2 regions of the Kocuria sp. HSID17590 genome follow, and region 2 is predicted to be linked to the other one. Evidence: riboswitches for the same ligand, from Rfam matches in the RefSeq annotation. Region 2 holds a riboswitch; the other holds the start of a gene.
What was found. A riboswitch is a leader RNA that binds a small molecule or an ion and turns the genes downstream of it on or off. The one in region 2 is predicted to bind S-adenosylmethionine.
Positions count from the first base shown of each region.

Region 1: linked by a shared signal. The riboswitch ahead of D8M39_RS01385 (LLM class flavin-dependent oxidoreductase) and the one ahead of D8M39_RS11465 (MetQ/NlpA family ABC transporter substrate-binding protein) in region 2 are both predicted to bind S-adenosylmethionine.

Region 1 is NZ_RBMB01000003.1:99,702-103,532, reverse strand. Features, by position in the region: gene D8M39_RS01385 (LLM class flavin-dependent oxidoreductase) at 1-1,289, opposite strand, end outside; SAM riboswitch class IV at 1,373-1,487, opposite strand; SAM riboswitch class I at 1,627-1,718, shown strand; gene D8M39_RS01380 (AMP-binding protein) at 1,712-3,831, shown strand, end outside.
Region 2 is NZ_RBMB01000042.1:5,198-9,028, reverse strand. Features, by position in the region: gene D8M39_RS11475 (methionine ABC transporter permease) at 1-350, opposite strand, end outside; gene D8M39_RS11470 (methionine ABC transporter ATP-binding protein) at 350-1,405, opposite strand; gene D8M39_RS11465 (MetQ/NlpA family ABC transporter substrate-binding protein) at 1,402-2,286, opposite strand; SAM riboswitch class IV at 2,381-2,495, opposite strand; gene dxr (1-deoxy-D-xylulose-5-phosphate reductoisomerase) at 2,547-3,806, opposite strand.

The DNA.
Region 1 (3,831 bases), on a different contig from region 2:
GTGGAGCCCTCGTACTCGGTGCGGTAGCGGCCGCGGGCCTGCAGCTCGGGGACCACGTACTCCACGAAGTCCTCGAAGGAGCCGGGGCTCACGTGGTAGGCCAGGTTGATGCCGTCCAGGCCGCCCTCGTCCACCCAGCGCTCCAGCTCGTCCGCCACGGTGGACGGCGAGCCCACGACCACGGCACCCATGCCTCCCAGGGCGCAGTGCTTGGCGATCTCCTCGCGCGTCCACTGCTTGTCCTTGGCCTGCAGGGTGAACGGCGTGAGGAAGGACTGGATGGAGTCCGTCTTGATGTAGTTCAGGGCCTCGTCCTCCGGGAACTGGGAGAGGTCCACACCGGACCAGCCGCCGATGATCGCCTGGGAGGCTTCGAGGTCCACGTACTGCAGGTAGTCGCGGTACTTCTCAGCGGCCTCCTCGTCCGTGTCCGCGACCACCACGGAGAGCATCGCGTAGATCTTCACGTCCTCCGGGTCCCGGCCCTGGGCCTGCGCCTGCTCGCGGATCTTGTCCGTCATGTAGCGGGTGAGGTCCGGGCGGGTGCCCCCGATGAACACCGCCTCCGCGTGCCGCCCGGCGAACGCCTGCCCGCGCGAAGACGCACCCGCCTGGAAGATCAGGGGCGTGCGCTGCGGGGACGGCTCGGTCAGCCCCGCCCCGGGAACCGTGAAGTGCTCGCCGGTGTGGCGGATGGGGTGCACCTTGGTGGGGTCCGCGTAGACGCCGGACTCGCGGTCCTTCACCACGGCGTCGTCCTCCCAGGAGCCCTCCCAGAGCTTGTAGCAGACGTCCAGGAACTCCTCCGCGATCTCGTAGCGCTGATCGTGCTCGATCTGGCGCGGCAGCCCCTGGTTCTCGGCGGCCGAGGGCAGGTAGGAGGTGACCACGTTGAAACCCACGCGGCCACGTGTGAGGTGGTCCAGCGTGGCGAACTTCCGGGCGAGCGTGTACGGCTGCTCGTAGGTGACCGCGCTCGTGACGCCGAAGCCCAGGTGCTCGGTCACGGCCGCCATGGCCGAGACCTGCATGAACGGGTCGTTGACCGGGACCTGCGCGCCGTCCCGCACGGCCGGGGCCGCGGAGTTGCGGTAGATGTCGTAGATCCCGACGACGTCCGCGAGGAAGAGCGCGTCGAACTTGCCCTTCTCCAGCAGCCGGGCCAGGTTCGTCCAGTACTCCAGGGTGTTGTACTCGGTGGCCCGGGACCGCGGGTGCCGCCACAGCCCGAAGCTCTGGTGGTCCACACAGGTCATGTCGAACGCGTTGACGGAGATCCGCTTGCTCATGTGCCGGTTCCTCGAAGATGACGCGACCCGCGCCCGTGCACCGCCCGCGGCGGCCATCAGCGGGTCCAGCGCGCGTGTGTGCGGCGCCGTACTTGCCGCATGCGGTGTGCCATGCGGCCCGATCCTCACCTGGGGCACCCCGCTACGGGAGAGGGTTGCCGTCCGACAAGCCAGGGCTGAACGTCGGAACTCGTGATCGTCTCGGTCCAGAGTCTAACCACGCCCCTCGCCGGGCGAAGCCCCACGTGACGCCGCATGACCCCGCACGCCACCGATCCCCGTGGGCTGTCTCACACCAACTTGCATCCCCGCTCCGGGTGCCCGTTGAATGAGGGCGTTCCCATCCGGAGCGGCTGAGAGACCTGGCTCGTCGACGTCGCAGCAACCGGCCCCACGCGGGCGAGGTGCTAATGCCAGGAACGATGGAGTTGATCGACATTTCTGCGTTCGCATACTCGGACCCCCACGCCCCCACCTCGAATCCCGCGCTCGTCTCGGACGAGGCGCGCGTCGCGTTCTGGGCGGAGCAGGCCGGCAGGCTGGACTGGGCCGAGCCGTGGCACACCACCCACCGCTTCGAGAAGCCCCGGCGCACCGGGGCGGACGAGGACGGCAACCCCACCTACACGGTCCCGGAGATCGCGTGGTTCGAGGGCGGGAAACTCAACGTGTCCTACAACTGCGTGGACCGTCACGTGGCGGCCGGGCGGGGCAACCACGTGGCCCTGTACTTCGAGGGCGAGCCCGGGGACCGTGCGGTCTACACCTACGCGGACCTGCAGCGGGAGGTCTGCAAAGCCGCCAACGCCCTGCTGGACCTCGGCGTGGAGAAGGGCGACCGCGTGGTGGTCTACCTGCCCGTGATCCCCGAGACGGTCGTCATCACGCTGGCGTGCGCGCGGATCGGAGCGGTGCACTCGCTGGTCTTCGGCGGGTTCTCGGCGGAGGCGCTGAAGTTCCGCGTGGAGGACACCGGAGCCAAGGTGCTGGTGACCACGGACGGGCAGAACCGGCGCGGCGTCGTCGTCCCCGTCAAGGAGGCCGCGGACGAGGCGTGCAGCGGCGAGAACTCGATCGAGCACGTGGTGGTGGTGCGCCGCACCTCCCGCCCAGGCCGCACCGACCTGCCGCGGGGCACGCGCGGGCTGCGCTCCAAGGACCAGGAACTGGTGCCGTGGACGCCCGGGCGGGACGTGTGGTGGGACGAGCTCACCGCGCGCGCCTCCGAGGTCCACGAGCCCGAGGCGTTCGACGCGGAGACCCCGCTGTTCATCATCTACACGTCCGGGACCACGGGGAAGCCCAAGGGCCTGGTCCACACGATGGGCGGATACCTGGTGCAGACGGCATATACCCACGCGCTCATGTTCGACCTCCTGCCGGACGTCCCGGAGGCGAGCGGCATCCTGCGCCCGGACGAGCTGTCCGCCGTGAACGACCCCGCCAAGGTGGACTCGACCGTCCACTGGTGCACCGCGGACCTCGCGTGGGTCACCGCGCACACCTACGAGATCTACGGGCCGCTGGTCAACGGCGTGTCCGAGGTGATCTACGAGGGCACGCCCAACACCCCGGACTACGGCCGCCACTTCGAGGTCATCGAGCGCTACGGCGTGACCAACTACTACACCGCGCCCACCCTGATCCGCTCGCTCATGGGCGCGTTCCCCAGGGGCCTGCCGCCGGTCTACAACCTGTCTTCGATCCGCCTGCTCGGCTCCGTGGGCGAATCCATCAACCCGGAGGCGTGGCGCTGGCTGCGCGCGCAGGTGGGCCGGGACGAGGTGCCGTTCGTGGACACGTGGTGGCAGTCCGAGACCGGTTCGTGCGTGGCCTCCCCGCGCCCGCACGACCCGCAGTTCGCGCCTGCCGGCACGTTCGACGACGCCGCCCCGCACACCTCCCCGAAGCCCGGCTGCGTCACGCGCGCGGTGCCGGGGGTGTCGCTGCGCGTGGTGGACGAGTCCGGCGAGGACGTGGCCCCGGGGCTGCAGGGCTTCGCGGTGGTCGACAAGATCGGCCCGTCCATGGCGCGGACGGTGTGGAAGGACCCGCAGCGCTTCCTCGCCTCCTACTGGGCGGCCTACGGCGAGCGCGGCTGGTTCCTGGCCGGGGACGGCGCCCGCACGGACGAGGAGGGGGACCTCTACATCCTCGGGCGCGTGGACGACGTCATCAACGTGTCCGGGCACCGGTTGTCGACCATTGAGATCGAGTCCGCGCTGGTCACCCACCCGCACGTGGTGGAGGCCGGGGCCACGCCGGTGACGGACCCGGTGACCGGGCACGCGGTGCTCGCCTACGTGGTGCTCAGCCGTGCGGCGCTGTCCCTGTCCCAGGAGGAGGTGCGGGACGAGCTGCGCGCCCACGTGGCCCGGGAAATCGGTCCGATCGCCAAGCCGCGGGAGGTCGTCGCCGTGCCGGACCTGCCCAAGACGCGCTCCGGAAAGATCACCCGCCGCCTGCTGGGCCAGCTCTACGAGGGCGCGCCCCTGGGCGACCGTTCCTCGCTGCAGAACGAGGAGGCGCTGGACGCGATCGC
Region 2 (3,831 bases):
TCCACCGTCATGAGGTTCTGCTCCACGATCCGCGCCACCGCGAAGGTAGCCCCGATGGTCATGGCGAAGATCGCGGCGTTGGGGCCCAGCCGGGTCCCCACCACGCTCTCCGTGAGCTTGCCGAGGGCGGCCAGCAGGATGATGAACGGGATCGGGCGCACGAAGTTCACCAGGAGGTTCAGGACGGTGAAGACCGCCCCGTTCTCCATGATGCTTCCTCGCCGGGTCACGTAGAGCCCCATGCCCACGGCCAGGCCGATGAACCCGGCCAGCACGAGGGTCACGGTGACCATGTAGAGCGTGAGCCCCGTGGCGCTCAGCAGCTGCGGTGCCAGTGTGGACCACTCCATCACTCAGCCACCTCCTCAACCTTGGTGACCGCCCGGAGGGCATCGACGGTCCGTTCGACGGCGTCCGGCGGGCCCGTGAGGGACAGCGTGAGCGTCCCGAAGGACCTGGACTGCAGGATGGAGATCCCTCCGAAGGCGATGTTGAAGCGCACGTCCGTGCGTGCTGCGTCCGAGAGCACCTCGCCGATCCGGTTCTGGTCGCGCACGTCCACCATGACCAGCCGTCCCGGGTGCTCGCGGCGCAGCTTCTCGACCTCCGCGGCGTTGGGCACCGTGTGCATCACGGAGCCCACGAACTTGCGGGTGGTCTCGGCCTGCGGGTGCGCGAAGACGTCTGCGGTGGTCCCCACCTCGACCACGCGACCGCTGTCCATCACGGCCACGCGGTCTGCGATGGCACGCACCACGTCCATCTCGTGGGTGATGAGCACCACGGTGATCCCCAGTTCGCGGTTCACCCGGCGCAGCAGCGCGAGAACCTCCTGCGTGGTCTCGGGGTCCAGCGCGGAGGTGGACTCGTCCGCGAGCAGCAGCTCGGGGTTGGACGCGAGCGCCCGGGCAATGCCCACGCGCTGCTTCTGCCCGCCCGAGAGCTGCTCCGGGTAGTTGCGGGCCCGCTCGGTGAGCCCCACGAACTCGAGCAGCTCCGTGACACGTGCCCGGCGCTCCTCGGGCTTCCACCCCGCCCGGCGCAGCGGGTACTCGATGTTCCCGGCCACGGTGCGCGAGGTGAACAGGTTGAACTGCTGGAAGATCATCCCGATGTTGTGGCGCACGGAGGCGAGCTGGGTCTCCGACCGGCCGCTGACCTGCTGGCCACCGACCTCCAGGGTGCCGGACGTGGTGGTCTCCAAACCGTTGATCAGCCGCACCAGGGTGGACTTTCCCGCGCCCGAGTAGCCGATCACGGCGAAGATCTCCCCGCGCTTGACGTCCAGGGTCACACCGTCCACGGCGGTGACCTCACGGGGGCGTCGCTTGGGCCCGGTGGTGAAGACCTTGCTGACGTCGCGGAAGCTGACCAGGGTGTCCCCGGCGGCGGGGGCTGCACTCACTTGGTCTGGTCCTTCAGGTCCTGGGAGTAGCGCGTGAGGAGGTCCTTGAGCTCCTGCTGGTCCACCTTGGTGGGGACCGCGGTGCCCTTGGTCTCCTTCTTCTCGGCCTCCTGGACCTTGTCGTCGTAGTAGAACCCGGCGACCTTCTTCAGGGTCTCGTCGTCCGCGTTGGCCTCGGTGGACGCGAAGATGTTGTCGTACACCTTGGCGCTGTCCGCCGTGGGGTCGTCCTGAGCCAGTGCGGACTCGGGCTCGAGATTGGCACGGTCGAGGAAGTCGTTGTTCACCACGGACGCGGCCACGGAGTCCATGGACAGGACGGTCTGCTCCGCGGAGACCGGGCGCACCGTGACCTTGGACTTGTCCTTGTCGACGTCCTGCTCGGTGGGGGCGATCGTGTCCTTGGTGAAGCTCACCAGGCCCTGCTGCTCGAGCAGGTTCAGCGAGCGGGACAGGTTGATCGAGTCGTTGGGAACCGCGATCTCGTCCCCCTGCTTGAAGTCGTCCACGGACTTCAGGGTCTTGGAGTACAGCCCCAGCGGGAAGATGGAGGTGGAGCCCACCGGTGTGATGGTGTCCCCGGAGTTGTTGTTGTAGTCCGCGAGGTAGGCGATGTGCTGGAACCAGTTCATGTCGATGTCCCCGCTCTTCAGGGCGGGGTTCGGCTGGCTGTAGTCGCTGAAGTCCACGAACTCCACGGTGACGTCGTTCTGCGCGGCCACTTCCTTGAAGGCGTCCTGGACCGGCGTGGCTCCCACGATGCCGATGGTGATCTTGCCGTCCGCTGCCGGGTCCGAGCTCTCGGATCCGCCGCCGCACGCGGTCAGGGTGAGGCCCAGGGTGGTGGCCAGAACGAGGGGAATCAGACGCTTGGTTCGCATGATCGTGCCTTTCCAGGGTCGGGAGTGGTTGCGCCGCGCAAACGGTCCCGCACTGGACGGAGGGTGCAGATCAGGCATGTGCCATTTCAGAGAAAAACCGCACTTGCCGTGATCGCATCGAATCGCGGCCGGATGGTCATCTGGGGCACCCCGCTACGGGAGAGGGTTGCCGTCCGGCCAGCCAGAGCTACGCGCCGGATCTCGTCATCCGCGCAGAATCGTAGCACGCGACGTGTGACGAACCGTGACGCCCCGGGACCTCAACGGCGCCCCGCAATGCGCTCGTCCGCGACACGGCGGGCCCACTGCTCGGCGGCCAGGACGTCCTCGAGACCCGGCTGCGCGACGACGTCGTGCTCCCCCAGCACCCGCTCGACCACGTCCACGATCTCCGTGAAACCCAGCTGCGAGCGGTGGAAGGCGTGGACGGCCTGCTCGTTGGCCGCGTTGAACACCGCCGGTGCCGTGCCGCCGGTGGTTCCCGCGCTCTTCATGAGCTCCACGGCGGGGAACGCCACCGGGTCCAGCGGCTCGAAGGTCCACTCGGCCGCCCGCGTCCAGTCGCACGCGGCGGCCGCGCCCGGCACACGGTGGGGCCAGCCGAGGCCGAGCGCGATGGGAAGGCGCATGTCCGGCGGCGAGACCTGCGCGAGGGTGGAGCCGTCCACGAACTGGACCATGGAGTGCACCACGGACTGCGGGTGGACGGTGACGTCGATCCGCTCCAGCGGCACGTCAAAGAGCAGGCTCGCCTCCAGCACCTCCAGGGCCTTGTTCACCATGGTCGCGGAGTTGGTGGTCACCATCACGCCCATGTCCCACGTGGGGTGGCGCAGCGCCTGCTCGGGGGTCACCTCCGCCAGCTGCGCGCGCGTCATCCCGCGGAACGGACCGCCGGAGGCCGTCAGCACCAGGCGGTCCACCTCCGCGGCCGTGCCGGAGCGCAGCGCCTGGGCAATTGCGGAGTGCTCCGAGTCCACCGGGATCAGGGCGTCCGTGAGTCCAGTGGCCGCCGCCGCGCGCTTGACGAGCGGGCCGCCGGCGATCAGCGACTCCTTGTTGGCCAGCGCCACCCGCCGACCCGCCCCGAGCGCGGCCAGCGTGGGAGCGAGTCCGATGCTGCCGGTGATCCCGTTGAGCACCAGGTCCGCGCCCTCCCACGCCGCGATCCGCTCCGCGGCGTCCGAGCCGTGCAGGATCTCGGGCACGGGCGACGACGACGCGCGGGCGGCGGCCGTGAGCGCCTCGCGCAGGCGGGCGGCGTCGTCCGCGGAACCGCTCGTACCCACGGCCCGCACCCGGAAGGCGACGGCCTGGCGGGCCAGCAGATCCAGGTTGGACCTGCCTGCAGCGAGGGCGACGACTTCGAACGGCGAGTGACCTACACCCTCCCCCGGCCTGCGCAGCCCGGCGGCCTCCGCGACGACGTCCAGGGCCTGCGTGCCGATGGAGCCCGTGGACCCCAGGATCACCAGGCGGCGGGGGGCATCCCTGGTGGCGGCGTCGAGGTCGGGGGTCATGGCGCGGGTCTCAGTCATGCCCCCA